Regions from separate parts of the Bradyrhizobium sp. LeoA1Lang genome, predicted to be linked through region 3. Evidence: predicted binding sites of a transcription regulator. Region 3 holds the regulator's gene; each other region holds the start of a gene.
The links. Region 3 encodes PhoB, which activates phosphate uptake and scavenging genes when phosphate is short. Its sites were predicted from a motif close to TGTCATNNANCTGTCAT; they were not measured.
Positions count from the first base shown of each region.

Region 1: phnC (phosphonate ABC transporter ATP-binding protein) is a predicted target of PhoB. The motif match lies at 3,490-3,506, and genes of this name have one in related genera.
Region 2: ACZYOF_RS05160 (STN domain-containing protein) is a predicted target of PhoB. The motif match lies at 3,499-3,515, and genes of this name have one in related genera.

Region 1 covers NZ_JBVAPG010000083.1:2,823-8,500, forward strand. The annotation lists gene hemC (hydroxymethylbilane synthase) at 1-707, shown strand, start outside; gene ACZYOF_RS25430 (DUF1045 domain-containing protein) at 805-1,506, opposite strand; gene ACZYOF_RS25435 (alpha-D-ribose 1-methylphosphonate 5-triphosphate diphosphatase) at 1,527-2,720, opposite strand; gene ACZYOF_RS25440 (LbetaH domain-containing protein) at 2,717-3,373, opposite strand; gene phnC (phosphonate ABC transporter ATP-binding protein) at 3,553-4,368, shown strand; gene phnD (phosphonate ABC transporter substrate-binding protein) at 4,475-5,410, shown strand; gene phnE (phosphonate ABC transporter, permease protein PhnE) at 5,486-5,678, shown strand, end outside.
Region 2 covers NZ_JBVAPG010000008.1:101,644-107,321, forward strand. The annotation lists gene flgK (flagellar hook-associated protein FlgK) at 1-1,893, shown strand; gene ACZYOF_RS05155 (flagellar biosynthesis protein FlgL) at 1,901-3,469, shown strand; gene ACZYOF_RS05160 (STN domain-containing protein) at 3,738-4,373, shown strand; gene ACZYOF_RS05165 (sigma-70 family RNA polymerase sigma factor) at 4,370-4,882, shown strand; gene ACZYOF_RS05170 (FecR family protein) at 4,983-5,678, shown strand, end outside.
Region 3 covers NZ_JBVAPG010000011.1:208-5,885, reverse strand. The annotation lists gene pstA (phosphate ABC transporter permease PstA) at 1-79, shown strand, start outside; gene pstB (phosphate ABC transporter ATP-binding protein PstB) at 85-897, shown strand; gene phoU (phosphate signaling complex protein PhoU) at 909-1,625, shown strand; gene phoB (phosphate regulon transcriptional regulator PhoB) at 1,744-2,451, shown strand; gene ACZYOF_RS06240 (GcrA family cell cycle regulator) at 2,572-3,087, opposite strand; gene ACZYOF_RS06235 (acetylornithine transaminase) at 3,587-4,795, shown strand; gene argF (ornithine carbamoyltransferase) at 4,795-5,678, shown strand, end outside.

The sequences.
Region 1 (5,678 bases), on a different contig from region 3:
TCGGCGCCACCCTGCCGCGCGACGCCGCAACCGACTGCCTGGTGCTGCGTCCCGGTCTTTCGCTGGAAAGCTTTCGTGCAAGCCGCGGCAAGGGTTTCAAGATCGGCACCAACGCGGTGCGCCGCGCGGCTTACTTGCGCAGGCTGTTTCCTGAAGCAAGCGTGATCCATTTTCGCGGCGCCGCCGACACCCGCATTGCCAAGCTCGATCGTGGCGACAAGCAGCGCCTGCCCGATGGCGGCGAGGTCGGCCCGGCGGATGCGCTGGTGATGGCGCGCTCGGGGCTCGAGCGCATCGGGCGTGCAGAGCGCATCGCCTATGACTTCCCGGTCGACGAGATGCTGCCGGCAGTCGGGCAGGGCATCGTCGCCGTCGAATGCGCGGCGAACGATTTTGCGACGCGCGCCCGTCTTGCCAAGATCGAGAATGGGTCATCGCGCCTTGCTGCCGAAGCCGAGCGCGAGGTGCTGTGGATCCTGAACGGCCACTGCAATTCGCCGATCGCCGGCCATGCGACGCTTGCCGGCGGCGAGTTGATTTTGCGCGCCTCGGTGCTGGATGAAACCGGCGACCGCTTCATCGAGGCATCGCGCACCGGCGCCGCCGACCACCCCCGCGAACTCGGCCGCGCCGTCGGACTGGAGTTGCTCGACAAGGGCGCCGCCGAAATCATTGCCCGCACAAGACCGGAAGAAACGGACGAGTAAGTCGTAGCCCGGGTGAAGCGCAGCGCAACCCGGGACCGCTGGTAGACGCTGAGGCAGAGACCCCGGGTTACGCGTTCCGCCCCACCCGGGCTACGGGTCAAGCCCGGGACGACGGCGTAAGCGGCCAATGTGCGATGATGCGGAAGCGCGATGCGGCATCGTCCTGGCGAAACAACGCGAGCCGGTCGATCGCGAGCGTTGCGAGCCGCACAGAGGCAAAGCGCTCTCGCAGCATCGGTACCACGACTTCACGGCGCTCGGCTTCCAACCGTCCGGTGAGCGTCATGTGGAAGCGGAATTCTTCCATCACGTAAGGGTAGCCCCAGCGGTCGAGATATTCGACCTGCCGCGGCGTCAATCGCTCGGGATTTCGCCTTGCGCGATCCTGAGGCGTCAGCGGCGCGCGGAATGAGTCGAAGTCGCGCGTCACGTCGGCCGCGAGCTGCTGCAACTCCGCCGACGGCTTTGCCGGGATCATCGCGATGAAGCCGCTGATCGAATCGATGATGGATTCGATCACGGGAATTGGCCGCGGCGTATCGGCGAAAGCCTCGCATGCGCCAATCAAATCGGCTTCGGTCTTTCCTTCCGCCAGCGCAATCGGCGCTTTCAGCGTGGCATGAAAGCCGTATTTGCGAGGGTCCTGCGTGACCTCGCGCCAGTCCGGCGGCAAGCCCTCGGGAAAAGGCAGGTCGCTGCCATGATAGGCATCGTAGCCGAGCATCTTGGCGCCGAAACGATCGAGCGCACTGGCTGGTGCCGGCGCATAGTAGAGGGCGTAACGCGGAAAGTTGGCCATCGTCGTAAGACCTGGGAGCGTCAAGCGGCAGCAACCGCTTTGCGCGGTGCTGTTGAATAGGTGAGCCGGCTGGCGTCGGCCAGATGCACGAGACGTCCCGCTGATATCACCGCGACAATGCGAGGCCGCAGCGGAACCTTGTCGTCGACGATGATCATGTCGGCGCGGCGACCTTCGGCGAGCACGCCGCGGTCGTCGAGCTCGGCGGCGCGCGCCGGCGCCGCCGAGATCAGGTCCCACGCCTTTTCCAGCGGCAGAATGCCATCAGCGGCAAGCCGGAAGGCCGCGAGCAATTGCGCCGGATAGTAATAGTCCGAGGCCAGTACCGAGCAGAGGCCCTTTGCGATCATGTCGGACGCTTTGGTCCAGCCGGTATGGCTGCCGCCGCGCACGACATTCGGCGCGCCGTACACGATATGATCGCCGGCCGCCGCCGCCTCGCGCGCGGTCTCTTCGTTGACAGGGAATTCGGCGATGCCGACGCCCTGGTCGCGAAAGCCTTTGCGCATCTCGGGGCTGTTGTCGTCATGCGAGAGCATGCGGACATTGGCCGATCGCGCCGCGCTGGCGAGGCGGGAGACCGAGGCCGGCACATCGTCCGCGCGCGACACCACGCGTGCGACGAGTTGGTCGAACTCCTCGGCTGACAGTCCGGTGCGCTCCACCATCCGGTTGCGCTTTCGCGGCTTGGCCAGGTCCCCGATCGTCCCGTCCATATGGTCGTTGAAGGCGAACAGGTCGACGCGGCCCTCCGCGAGCCAGCCGATGATCTCTGCTTCGGCGTCGAGATTGTAGGTCTCGTGGCGCAGATGGAAGCGCGTGTCGGCTGCAAGGTGCGGGCGCATCTGCTCGATCGCCTCCAGCAGTCTCCGCGCATTGTCGGCGCTGCGCAGACCCGGCTCCCACGACCAGGTCGTGGCGTGGAACACCGTCGTGATTCCGTTTGAGATCGCCTGCCGGTCGCTGTCGGCGAGCGCCACGTCGATCGGGAAATCGACGCCGGCGCGCGGCATCATCTGCCGCTCGAAGGCGTCGCCATGCAGGTCGACGATGCCGGGCAGCACCAAGAGATCACGCGCGTCGATGCCGAGCGCATCGCGACCGTCTCCATCTCCGCCGAGGGCTGCGATGTCCAGGCCCGCGGTCCGCAGCCGCGTTTCGACAAGTTCGCCGTCAACGAGCGCCTTGCCGCGTTCGATAATAATGTCGGTCACGAGATGGCACTCCGGCGGGCTGTTGGCGTGTTCAACGCTTCATACTTTGCGAGGAAGTCCTCGACAACCAGCTTGCGGAAATCCGGCAGCGCTTGGCGCAACATTTCGTGATCCCAGTCCCACCAGGCGAGCGCCGCAAGGCGGCTGGTGATGTCGTCGGGAAAGCGCTTGCGGAGCGGCCGCGCCGGATTGCCGGCGACGATGGTATAGGCGGGAACATCCTTGGTCACGATCGCGCCAGCCGCGACCACCGCGCCGGTTCCGATCGAGCGTCCGGGCAGGATGATCGCGCCATGTCCGATCCAGACGTCATGGCCGATATGCACGCGGTGCTCTCGGCGCCATTCGAAGAACTCTGCCTCGTCATGTTCGCCGGGAAAGTATGCGCTGGCGCGATAGGTGAAATGCGCCTGCGACGCACGATGCATCGGATGATTGCCGGGATTGATCCGTGTCATCGCCGCGATCGAGCAGAATTTACCAATCGTGGTGTAAGTGAGCTGCGCGTCGTTCACGACGTACGAATAGTCGCTCATCGTGACTCCGAGCAGGATGGTTCGCGCTCCGACCTCGGTATAGGCGCCAAGCTGGCTGTCTCGCACCGATGCGGTGGGATCAATGGTCGGTACAACGGAAAGCATCTTGCCGGCCATCTTCGCCTCTCGAACGGTTGCGGGGAGCGCACGTCTTCGATGCGCTTCATAACATTAGCGTGACAGATGGGTGACATCGCCGACGGGTGTGGAGGATCGCCGCACTGCAGCGCGTTTGTCACACAACTGTAATTCAGCGGCGTTAGCCGTTACGCGACGTGACGGGTTCGGAGCACTGCATGCTGGTGGTGGAAGGTTTGACGTGCCGTTTCGGCACAAAAGCCGCGGTGGACAATGCTTCGTTCTCGGTTCAGCCCGGTAGTTTCGTCGGCGTGATCGGCCGCTCGGGCGCCGGCAAGTCGACTTTGCTGCGGATGGTCAACCGTCTCGCCGATCCGGCCGAAGGCCGCATCCTGTTCGAAGGTGTCGACGTCACCGCACTGCGCGGCAAGGCGCTGCGGCGGTGGCGCGCGCGTTCGGCGATGATCTTTCAACAGTTCAATCTGGTCGGCCGGCTCGACGTGCTGACCAATGTGCTGATGGGCCGCCTTGCCGAAATCCCGGCCTGGCGCTCGCTGACCCAGCTTTGGCCCGAGCAAGACAGGGCGCTCGCGATGTCGGCGCTCGAGCAGTTCGACATCGCGCAGTTCGCCGCTCAACGCGCCGACCAGCTCTCCGGCGGCCAGCAACAGCGCGTCGCGATCGCCCGCGCGCTGGTGCAGGAGCCCGATATCATCCTCGCAGACGAGCCGATCGCCTCGCTCGATCCGCGCAATACCAAGATCGTGATGGACGCGCTGCTGCGCATCAACAAGCATTTCGGCATCACCGTGCTCTGCAACCTGCATTCGCTCGATCTGGCGCGCAGCTATTGCGACCGCCTGATCGGCATGGCGGCAGGCCGCGTGGTGTTCGATGGTCAGCCGTCGATGCTGACCGATCACGTCGCCCGCGAGCTCTACGATCTCGAGGCCAATGATGTCATCGGCGGGGCGCCAATGCCTGCGCCCGATGCCGCAACAGCTCCGGCGCTCGGCACCGCAGCCGCGGCCTGAACGTCGCAACCTTGATCCAGGGAAAGCCGCTGCAGGTGCAGTCGGCCTCTAGAGCATGATCCGAAAAGATCATGTTCCAAGCGCTACCATAACAGCAGGGGTAAACATGATCACTCGTCGCATCGTTCTCGCCGGCGCTGCCGCGCTCGCGCTCACCGCGTCCGCGTCGGCGCAAGACTGGAAGGCCAAATATCCGGAGCTGACCTTCGCGGTCGTGCCGGCTGAAAACGCGTCCGGCGTCACCGAGCGCTGGACGCCGTTCGTCAACTATCTCTCCAAGGAACTCGGCGTGAAGGTCACGCTGCGCATCGCCAACGATTATGCTGCGGTGATCGAGGGCCAGCGCTCCGGCAACATCCAGATCGCCAGCTACGGTTCGGCCTCCTTTGCCCGCGCGCGGCTGACCGGCGTCAAGACCGACGCCTTCGCAAACGACATCAATGCCGACGGCTCGACCGGCTACTACTCGGTGTTCTTCGTCAAGGCGACCAGCCCGTACAAGACCGTCGAGGACGTGAAGGGCAAGAACCTCGGCCTCGTCGATCCGAACTCAACCTCGGGCAACAACGTGCCGCGCTTCGAGCTGAACAAGAAGGGCATTCCGGACGCCGAAGCCTATTTCAGCAAGGTCGTCTTCACCGGCAGCCACGAGAACGCGGTCCTCGCGCTTTCGCAAGGCACCGTCGACGTCGCCGCCAACCAGTGGACCAGCGACGACGACTCCACGCTCGCCCAGATGCTGCACAAGGGCATGCTGAAGAATGCCGACGGCTCGCCGATGAAGAAGGAAGATTTCCGCATCATCAACAAGTCGGCCGAGATCATCAACGGACCCTATGCCTATAACACCGATCTTCCCGACGATCTGAAGGCCGCGATCGCAAAGGCCTTCTTCGAGGCGCCGGCCAAGGACAAGGTGATGTTCGACAAGCTCTCGGACGGCCAGAAGAAGGGCTTCCACCCCGCGACCACCAAGGATTGGGACGGCACGATCGAGCTGATCAAGTTCGTCGACACCCTGCGCAAGAAGAAGGCGTCCTGATCGGTTGACACGAACTACGCAGGCCGGGTCGATTGCGACCCGGCCTGTTTCCATTGAGGGCAAGCAGCAGATCCGATGACCACCGCCGTATCCATCCTTCCCGCTCAGCAGCTCGCGGCGCTGAACGAGGCCTATCGCAAGGCGGTCGCGCGCAAGCGGCTGAAGATGATGCTGGCGGCGGCGGTGTTTATCGCGGCGCTCGTCGTCGCTGGCATCGGCGCCGAAGTGAACCTGCGCACGCTTTTCACCTATTTCGGCAACTTCGTCT
Region 2 (5,678 bases), on a different contig from region 3:
ATGAGTCTGAATGACGCCCTCGCCATCGCCATGTCCGGCCTCCGCGCCAACCAGGCGGCGATGTCGCTGGTCTCATCGAACGTCGCCAATGCGGAAACGCCCGGCTATGTTCGCAAGACGCTCGACCAGGTCACGTCCTATGCCGGTGCACATGGCAGCAACGTCGTCGTCGCCGGGATCAATCGTGAACTCGATCAATATATCCAGGCGCAGTTGCGCACGGAAACGTCGGGCGCGTCGTATGCCTCGCTTCGCTCAAACGTTCTGCAGCAACTGCAAAGCCTCTATGGAGATCCGGGTTCAATCGGAACGCTGGAGAGCGCATTTAACAACCTCACGACGGCGCTGCAGGCGCTCACCACCAGCGCTGACAGCCAGTCGGCCCGAATAGGCGTTCTCAACGCGGCGTCGACGCTCACGCAACAACTGAACTCGATGACGCAAGGTATTCAAACCTTGCGCGGCACCGCAGAGACCGGCATCAAGGACTCGGTCACGACGGCGAACAATCTGCTCAAGCAGATAGCGTCAATCAACAACCAATTGAAGGCTAATCCATCCGGCGGCACGTCTACCGATGCGTCGACCGCCGCATTGCTCGATCAACGTGACCAGTATGTGAATCAGCTGTCCGAGCTGATGGACATCCGTGTCACGACCAATGGCGCCAACCAGGTCACGGTTTTTACCGGCTCGGGCATCCAGCTCGTGGGTAACGAAGCCGCGACCCTGTCGTTCAATGCTCAGGCCACCGTTGGTGCAAATACGACTTGGAGCAGCGATCCCAATCAGAGCCAGCTTGGCTCCGTCATACTTGAGTTTCCGGGCAGTGGCGCGTCGATCGATCTCACGGCTACCGGTGCGATCAAATCGGGCAAGATCGCGGCTTATACCGAGCTGCGAGACAAGACGTTAGTCACGGCACAGAACCAGCTCGACCAGTTTGCTGCGTCGCTGTCGAGCGCGTTGTCCGATCAAACAACAGCGGGCACCCCGATAACGGGCTCGCCAGTCCCCGCCGGAACGCCTTCGGGGTTTGCGCTCGATGTCTCGGGCATGAAATCCGGCAACGTCATTCATCTCACTTATACCGATGCGGCGACCAATCAACAGCGCCAAATCTCCCTCGTGCGGGTTGATGACCCCCGCGTGCTGCCGCTGTCGAACGATGTGACGGCGGACCCGAATGATCAGGTGATCGGGATCGATTTCTCCGGGTCGTTCTCGTCGGTGCTCGATCAGCTCAACGCGGCTCTTGGTGGCAACGTCACGTTCAGCGGGACAAGCACATCGCTGAGCGTTCTGAGCAATCCCGCTTTCGCCCGGATCGATAGCGCCTCGGTTACGGTCACCAAGGGCACGAACGCCTTGAGCGATGGCAGCCCGCAGATCGATCTCTTCACTGACAGCGGTTCACCTTACAGCGGTGCGATCAGCGCGTCGGGATCTCAGATAACGGGTCTTGCGGGACGCCTGACGGTCAACAGCGCGCTGATCAATGATCCTGCCAAGCTCGTAACCTACGGGAGTTCGACGCCCGCAGGGGACACCACACGGCCCTCGTTCATCCTCAATCAGCTGAGCAACGCGACTTACACGTTTGGTGCGCAGAGCGGGGTTGGTAGTGCGAGCGCGCCGTTCAAGGGCACGCTGCTCAGCTTCATGCGACAGTTCACCAGTCAGCAGGGGGCAGATGCCGACGCTGCGAAGCAGCTTGCTGATGGTCAGAACGTCGTGCTCAGCACGCTCCAGCAGAAGATGTCGACGTCCTCGGGCGTGAACATGGATGAAGAGATGGCGCATCTCTTGTCGTTACAGAACGCTTATTCGGCAAACGCGCGCGTGATGTCGGCGGTCAACGACATGTACAAGACCCTGATGCAGGTATTCTGAGGCAGCCATGACAATATCCGGGGTTAGTCAACGCACATCCTATATCGGCTCGGGCATTCTCGATTTGCGCAGTCAGCTTGATACGCTGACGCAGCAGCTCGCGTCCGGCAAGATTTCCAATACTTACGCTGGACAGGGGAGTGGCCGCAGCCTTGCGATCGCGCTGCGCGCGCAGATCACAGGGATAGGAGCCTATTCCGATACTGCGACCAATCTGAACACGCGCATTGGTGTCGTCAACCTTTCACTGCAGCAACTGGTGAAGATCGGGTCGGAAGTGAAGGGCGCCGCCGTCAGCGCAAGCACGGATCTCGACGATGCGGGCCATACCTCCGGCCAGAAGACTGCATTGCTCGACTTCACCGATTCAGTCGACATGCTCAACGCGAAGTCAGGCGATCGCTATCTGTTTTCCGGCCGTGCTACCGATACCGCGCCCGTGGCGTCGGCCGATGAGATCATGAACGGTCGCGGCGCGCAGGTCGCCGGACTGAAGCAGGTCATCGCCGAGCGAAAGATCGCTGATCTCGGTGTCAATCAGAATGGCCGCGTCGGCAATGCCGTTGGCACGCCGGCAACATCAGTTGTTCTCAGCGAGGAGGACGCAACACCGGCTCCTCCGCAGCAGGCGCAGCCGTTCGGGATCAAGCTAACCGGCGTATCCACAAATATAACGGGCGCTACCGTCACCCAGCCCGTCGACCTGCCCGCGACCGTTCCGCCGGCGCCGCCGGCAACGCCGGTGCAGAAGTCCATGTCGGTCGATCTTGGCGCGACCAATCCGAAGCCCGGCGACCAGGTCAAGTTCACCTTCACCATGCCGGACGGCACCAAAGAAGATATTGTCATGACGGCGTCGAACACCACGCCGCTCGCCGCCAACAGCTTCCTGATTGGGGCCGATCCCACCGCGACCGCGGCCAACCTGAACACGGCGCTCGGGACCTCGATGAAGAATCTGGCGAACGGTCCGATGGTGGCAGCGTCTGCGATGGAGGCCGGTGATAACTTTTTCGATCAACCTCCGCTGCGCGTCGGCACGACGCCGCTTGCCTCGGCCACGACGCTTGTGGCCGGCACTGCCGACAACACCGTGATTTGGTACAACGGCGAACAGAATACTGCTGCGAACGGTTCGGCGCGCGGATCGGCGGTAGCCCAGATCGATACATCCATCACGGTGCAGTATGGCGCCAGAGCCGACGAACCCGCATTGCGTTCGCAACTGCAGACGGTGGCAGTATTCGCGGCTGTGACCACATCGGCGACGGACCCCTATGCCAATGCCCAGGTCACCGCGCTCAACCAGCGCGTCGCGAACAGTTTGGCAACCGTCCCGGGGACCCAGACGATTGAAGATATTCAGGCGGACTTCGCCGGCGCGCAGGGCTCGATCAAAGCGGCCACCGATCGGCAAGTTCAAACCAAGGCGATGGCGCAAACGATGCTGGATTCCATCGAAGGCATCAATGACGACGAAGTCGCGACCAAGATCCTGGCACTGCAGACGGCGCTGCAGGCGTCTTATCAAACGACATCGATGCTTTACCAGATGAGCCTCGTCAAATTCCTCTAACTGCAGGCTTTCGGCAGGGCCGGCACGCGTGTCGTGAAACTGTAATATCGCGTCTTTAGTGTCGTGACATTCGTCGGCGTGGGGATGGATCTGCTGGCGTCCAACTTGAATCGTCAGCAGCCAGTGTCTTTCCGAAGCTTCTACTGCTGATCGGGCAGTGAAAATGCTTCAGTCGGCCGATACGGCGGTTAGGTTACACCATAATTTGCAGCGTTGCTGGCTCAGTTATGTCGCCCCTTGGGCTATTGGACTTGCGCTGACCGGCATGATGCCGGCTGGACGACCGGTTCTGGCGCAGTCAGGGAGCGAGACAGTCGTCGATTTTTCGATCCCGTCGCAGCCGCTGGCCTCGGCGCTCGGCCGCTACGGCGATGCAACGGGCAATGAGGCGCTTTACGAAGGAGGCCTCGCGGACGGGCGACTCTCGGCCGACGTGCAAGGGCGGTTGACGCCGGCCGAGGCCTTGCAGCGCCTCCTGGCAGGGACCGGCCTCGTTGCCCGCTTCGTCGCCGAAGGCACCTTCGTCCTCGCGCCCGCGCCGCAGCACAAATCGAAGCAAGCGATGCCGGCTGCGCATCAACGCTATTATGCGCTTATCCAGGAGGATGTGCTCGACACCTTGTGCAGGCTGCGCGAAGCGCGGCCTAATCACTACCGTCTTGTTACCGTGTTCTGGATTGCGCAAAGCGGCGCTGTTGAAGATCTCTTGCGCGTCGGCACGTCGGGAAGTGCGAGTACCGATCAACTGATCGATCAGACATTGCGCGGGCTGAAATTCAGAGAACCGCCGCCAGCCGATTTCGTACAGCCGGTTCGTCTGTTGTTCGTGCCGCAAGGCCCTGGCGTGAATTCGGGCTGCGCAACCGCAGACGCTCGCCTGCGCGCTCATGGAGCCGCGCCGTGACCGAGACCGCCTTGGCGATCATGCGCAGGCTGTTTATCGACGGCTATGACGATCTGAAAAAGCGACTGACCCTGCGCCTGGGCTCGGCCGACCTCGCGGGCGAGGCCATGCATGATACGTGGTTGCGTCTGGCACGGCTGGAGCCGGCCGGCGCGGTCCAACGTCCCGAGCATTATCTTTTTCGCGCCGCCTTGAATGCGGCCGACGATCGACGCCGCCGCGAGAAGCGCCACAGCCGCAACGTCGAGCTGGATGACGCTTTGGAGATTCCAGACGGGCAGCCGACGGCGGAGGAGGAGCTGATCGCCCGATCGGAGCTTGCGGCGTTCGAGACGATCATGGCAGAACTTCCGCCGCGTCGGCGCGCGATTTTTCTGGCGGCGCGTGTCGGCAATGTCCCTCGCCAGGTCATTGCCGACCAGATGAGGATTTCGCGACGACTGGTTGCCAGAGAGCTGATGCTGGCGCACAAGCACTGTCTGTCGCGCTGGAAAGAGTTGATGGAATAGCGTTGCCGTTTCGGCCTCCCAGAACCGTCTTAGTATAGAGAACTATGAAGATTGCGAGCCGTATCCTCGGGCGTCGTGCGGAGAGAAGCGCGGTAGTGCGATGAGCAAAGAGCATGGCCAAGGGCCAGATCTCAGCCGCATCGAGCATGAAGCTGTCGGTTGGGTCCAAAAGATCACGTCTGGTGAAGCGACGCCGGAGGAATTGCAGGCGGCGCTGCGCTGGCGTACGCAGAGCCCGCTTCATGCCAAGTCCTATGCGGACGCGGAACGCGTTTGGAGCAGGATGGGCGTAGTTGGCCGTGCGCAGCACGGCCGCGACATGGACTTTATGGGTCCCCTGAAGGAGTTCGGGCAGCGCAAAGCGGCGATGAACCGTCGTATGATGTTGGGTGGCGGCGCGGCCGTGATTGGGATAGCGGCCGTCTACGGCGTGATGAATCCGCCGCTTGGTCTGTGGCCATCGCTTTCGGAACTGCGGGCCGATTTTCGCACCGGCACCGGCCAACAACAGACGATCCGCTTCGTTGAGGCCGTCGCGATCGACCTGAATACACAGACAAGTCTTGCGATCCGTCCGGCGACCGCGCAGGAGGATTGCATCGAGTTGCTTGCCGGGGAAGCATCGTTTGCGACGCAGGGTCGTCTGGCGCGGTCGCTGGCCGTGTTTGCCGCAAATGGCAAGACGGTGAGTGATTCCGGCCGGTTTGATGTCCGCCACATTGCGACCAGCGATCATGCCGTGGTCAACGTGACTTGTTTCGAGGGCCAATTGCGGATCGAATTTCGCGATGATGTC
Region 3 (5,678 bases):
GGCCCTGCTCATCACCTTGACCGTGCTCGCGCTCAACATCGGCGCGCGCATCCTCGGCGCCGAAAGGAGCGCAAAATGACCGATATGACCGTATCGACGACCAGCCCGAGCGCGGCCATTCCCCAGAAATCGCTGCCGGAAGCGCCGCCGAAGGTGACGGCACGCAGCCTCAACTTCTATTACGGCGAGCACCACGCGCTGAAGAACATCAACCTGGCGCTCGGCACCAACCGCGTCACCGCCTTCATCGGTCCTTCCGGTTGCGGCAAGTCAACGCTGCTGCGGATCTTCAACCGGATGTACGACCTCTATCCCGGCCAGCGCGCCACCGGCCAACTGATGCTGGACCAGACCAACATCCTCGACCCCAAGCTCGACCTCAACCTGCTGCGGGCGCGGATCGGAATGGTGTTCCAGAAGCCGACGCCGTTCCCGATGACGATCTATGAGAATATCGCCTTCGGCATCCGCCTTTACGAGAAGATCTCGAAATCCGAAATGGACGGCCGAGTCGAGAAAGCGCTGCGCGGCGGCGCGCTGTGGAACGAGGTCAAGGACAAGCTCAATGCCTCCGGCCTGAGCCTCTCCGGCGGCCAGCAGCAGCGTCTGTGCATCGCTCGCACGGTTGCGGTGCGGCCCGAAGTGATCCTGTTCGACGAGCCCTGCTCGGCGCTCGATCCGATTTCGACCGCCAAGGTCGAGGAACTGATCCAGGAGCTGTCGGAGGACTACACGATCGCGATCGTCACGCATAACATGCAGCAGGCGGCGCGCGTCTCCGACAAGACCGCGTTCATGTATCTGGGCGAACTGATCGAGTTCGACGACACCAGCAAGATCTTCACCTCGCCGAGCGATCGTCGCACCCAGGACTACATCACCGGCCGGTTCGGTTGAGGAGGGACATCATGGCTTCTGAACATACCGCCAAGGCGTTCGACAGCGATCTTCAGGAACTGACCCGTCTGGTCGCGGAGATGGGCGGGCTGGTCGAACGGATGATCACCGAATCCGTCGATGCGCTGATCCGCCGCGACATTGCGCTCGGCAAGCGTGTCGTCGCTTCCGACATCGAGATCGACAGCCTGCAGCGCGTGATCGAAGAGCGCGCCGTGCTGACGATCGCCCGCCGCCAGCCGATGGCCGTCGACCTGCGCGAGATCGTCGGCGCGATGCGGGTGGCGACCGACCTCGAGCGGATCGGCGACCTCGCCAAGAACATGGGCAAGCGCGTCGCCGCGCTGGAGAACGACTTCCAGCCGCTGAAGCTGATCCGCGGCTTGGAGCACATGACCGACCTCGTGCTGTCGCAGGTCAAGTCCGTGCTCGACGCTTATGCCGCGCACGATCTGCCGGCCGCGATGAACGTCTGGAAGAGCGACGAGGAGGTGGACGCGATCTGCACCTCGCTGTTCCGGGAGCTCCTCACCTACATGATGGAAGATCCGCGCAACATCTCGTTCTGCATCCACCTGATGTTCTGCGCCAAGAACATCGAGCGGATCGGCGACCACGCCACCAACATCGCGGAGACGGTGTTCTACATGATCGAGGGTCAGCAGATGACCGACAAGCGGCCGAAGGGGGATATGACGACGTTCGCCACGACCGTTCCGGGCAACTAGAGCACATCCAGGAAAGTCGAAGCCGGTTTTCCGAAGAAGATCCTGCTCAAAACATCAAAGGAAGAGTGGGATGACGATTCAGGCAGAGAGTCATCCCGCTATAGGAGAAGCCAAGCCGATGAGCGCACGCATTCTGGTGGTCGAAGACGAAGAAGCGCTGACGACGCTGTTGCGCTACAATCTCGATGCAGAAGGCTATGATGTCGAAACGGTCGCCCGTGGAGATGATGCGGACACAAGGCTCAAGGAACGCATTCCCGACCTTGTCGTGCTCGACTGGATGCTGCCGGGACTCTCCGGCATCGAGCTGTGCCGCCGTCTACGGGCGCGGCCGGAGACCAAGCAGCTCCCGATCATCATGCTGACCGCGCGCGGCGAGGAAAGCGAGCGCGTGAGGGGACTGGCGACCGGCGCCGACGACTACATCGTCAAGCCGTTCTCGGTGCCTGAACTGCTGGCGCGGGTGAAGGGCCTGTTGCGTCGGGCAAGTCCGGAGCGGCTCGCCACCGTGCTCACCTATGGCGACATCGAGCTCGACCGCGAGAAGCGTCGCGTCGCGCGCTCGGGCCGTCCGATCGATCTCGGCCCGACCGAATATCGCCTGCTGGAGTTCTTCCTGGAGCATCCCGGCCGCGTGTTCAGCCGCGAGCAGTTGCTCGACAGCGTCTGGGGGCGCGACATCTATATCGACGAGCGCACCGTCGACGTCCACATCGGCCGCCTGCGCAAATTGCTCAATCCCGGCCGCGAGCAGGACCCGATCCGCACCGTCCGCGGCGCGGGCTACGCGCTGGATGATCGCTTCGCGAAGGCCGAGCAGTCGTAACTCGGCGACCTCAATCCGTAGCCCGGGTGCAGCGAAGCGTAACCCGGGGAAATTTGGACCTGCCGATACAGCATTGCCGGGTTACGCTGCGCTTCACCCGGGCTACGATCTGTCGTCGGCTTACTTGCCGTGTGACGGCTTGACCGTCGGACGGCGGCGGTCCGCTGCCGGCTGGTAGGCGACGCGGGAGTGGTGCGCGCAATAGGGCAGGCCGGGAAGCGCCTTGCCGCCGCAGAAGAAGAATTCCGGGCTCGAGGGATCGCCGACCGGCCAGTGGCAGGTGGCCTCGTTCAATTCGAGCAGCGACAGCCGCTGGCTCATCGGCACCACATTGTCGTAGGCGATAGGGTCCGCTTCCACCTCCACCTCGAAGGCGTGGGCGAGTGCGGTGTTGCCGCGGGAGACCGGCCGCGCTACGCGCATCATCGGCTGTGCGGGACGCGCCTTGCGCTGCCGCGGCGCGGCTGCAGCAGGACTCTTGGCGCGGCCCGAGAGGCCGAGCCGGTGCACCTTGCCGATCACTGCATTGCGCGTCACGTTGCCGAGTTCCGCTGCGATCTGGCTGGCCGAGAGCCCGGCTTCCCAGAGCTTCTTCAATTGCTCGACGCGTTCGTCGGACCAGGTCAATACCGTCATCGCATCTTTCCCTTCGCGTTGCGCCGGCCGATCCTGGGACAGCGCTGCGATGCCTAATCTCAAAAATCCCTGCGGGCAGAATCCCTTAAGGCTCGCCGGGCACGAAAACCGCACCCGAACGTGTACGCCGCACACAAAGGACTCTAGGGATCAAAACTGCCGCACGAGATGTCGTACCCGACAGGCCAGACGCTACAATATGGCGTGACTCTGGCGCAAGAGTCCGCGCCTATGCGTCCACATGTTCCGACATTTAGGGATTGCAATCGGGCTTTTCCACTACACTGGAAACCCGCGGATTACCCGGTACTTTGCAGCGCAGCCTGGCGGCTTCGTGGCGATTGACAGCGCCCGCCGCGCGCATAGAATGCCTTTACGTGCCGCCCTGCAAAGGCGGCACGTTTTGTTTTCGCTGGATGAGCTCCAGCCGCGTGTCTGCATCGCTGCACGCCGCCAGGGCTCATCTGAAAGGCTTGTCTAAAACCCTTCAGTGATCGCCATGACCGACAGCGCCACGTCGCATCTGCTTCCCGTTTTTGCCAGGGCCGATCTCGGCTTCGAACGCGGCGAAGGCTGTTGGCTGATCTCGACCAAAGGCGAGCGTTATCTCGACTTCACCTCCGGCGTCGCGGTGAACGCGCTCGGCCATGCCCATCCGCATCTGGTGAAGGCGCTGCAGGAGCAGGCGACGAAGCTCTGGCACATGTCGAACCTGTTCAAGAGCCCGGACGGCGAGAAGCTTGCCGCGCGGCTGTGCGAGCAGAGTTTTGCGGACTTCGTGTTCTTCTGCAATTCCGGCGCGGAAGCGATGGAAGGCGTGATCAAGGTCGTGCGTCACTATCACTTCTCGAAGGGGCATCCGGAGCGCTATCGCATCGTCACCTTCGAAGGCGCCTTCCATGGCCGCACGCTCGCGACGCTGGCCGCGACCGGCGCCGCCAAATATCTCGAGGGCTTCGGCCCGCCGATGGACGGTTTCGACCAGGTGCCGCATGGCGACATCGAAGCGGTGAAACGCGCGATTGGTCCGCAGACGGCAGGCATCCTGATCGAGCCGGTGCAGGGCGAAGGCGGCGTGCGCTCTGCGCCGCCGGCCTTCTTCAAGGCGCTGCGCCAGCTTTGCGACGAGCACGGTCTCCTGCTCGCCTTCGATGAGGTGCAGACCGGCATGGGCCGCACCGGCGATCTCTTCGCCTACAAGCGCATCGGGGTCACTCCCGATGTGATGTCGCTGGCCAAGGCGCTCGGCGGCGGCTTTCCGATCGGCGCCTTCCTTGCGACCGCGGAAGCCGCGTCCGGCATGACGCCGGGCTCGCACGGCTCGACCTTCGGCGGCAACCCGCTCGCGGTCGCGGCCGCCAGCGCCGTGCTCGATGTGATGCTGCAGCCCGGCTTCTTCGATCACGTGCAGAAGATGTCGCTCCTGCTCAAGCAGAAGCTCGCCTCCGTGGTCGACCGCTATCCGTACATTCTCGCGGACGTGCGCGGCGAGGGGCTTCTGATCGGCGTCAAGGCGGTGGTGCCCTCGGGCGACCTCGTCAACGCCCTGCGCGAGCAGAAGCTGCTCACGGTCGGCGCCGGCGATAATGTGGTGCGCTTCCTCGCGCCGCTGATCGTCGGCGAGGCCGAGATCGAGCACGCCATCGGTTGCCTCGAGCGCGCCTGCACCGCGCTCTCAAGTGGACCGTCGAAGAAGGCAGCGGGATGATGAGCAAGGCACCCCGTCACTTCCTCGACATCAACGAAATGTCGCTCAACGAGCTGCGCGCCATGCTCGCCGCCGGCGCCGCCATGAAGGCGAGACTGAAGGCGCATGAGAGGGCTACGAAGCCGCTCGAAGGCAAGACGCTGGCGATGATCTTCGAGCGCCCCTCGACCCGCACGCGGGTGTCGTTCGATGTCGGCATGCGCCAGCTTGGCGGTGAATCGATCATGCTCACCGGTGCCGAGATGCAGCTTGGCCGTGGCGAGACCATCGCCGATACCGCGCGGGTGCTGTCGCGCTATGTCGATGCGATCATGATCCGCATCCTCAACCACGATGCGCTCTTGGAACTTGCCGCGCACGCCACCGTCCCCGTGATCAACGGGCTGACCCGGCGCTCGCATCCCTGCCAGGTGATGGCCGACCTGATGACGTTCGAGGAGCGTCGCGGTTCGATCGAGGGCAAGATCGTGGCCTGGACCGGTGACGACAACAACGTGCTGGCGTCATGGGCGCATGCCGCCGAGCGTTTCAAGTTCGCCCTCAACATCGCGACGCCGCCGCAGCTCGCGCCGAACAAGGCGATGCGCGACTGGATCAAGGCCACCCAGGCGCCGATCGTGCTCGGCAACGACCCCGAAGCAGCCGTGCGCGGCGCCGACTGCGTCGTCACCGACACCTGGGTGTCGATGGGCGACAAGGATGGCGAGCACCGCCACAATCTGCTGCGGCCCTATCAGGTCAATGCCAAGCTGATGTCGCTGGCGAAGCCCGATGCACTGTTCATGCATTGCCTGCCGGCGCATCGCGGCGAGGAAGTCACCGACGAGGTGATCGACGGTCCGCAATCGGTGGTGTTCGACGAGGCGGAGAACCGCCTGCATGC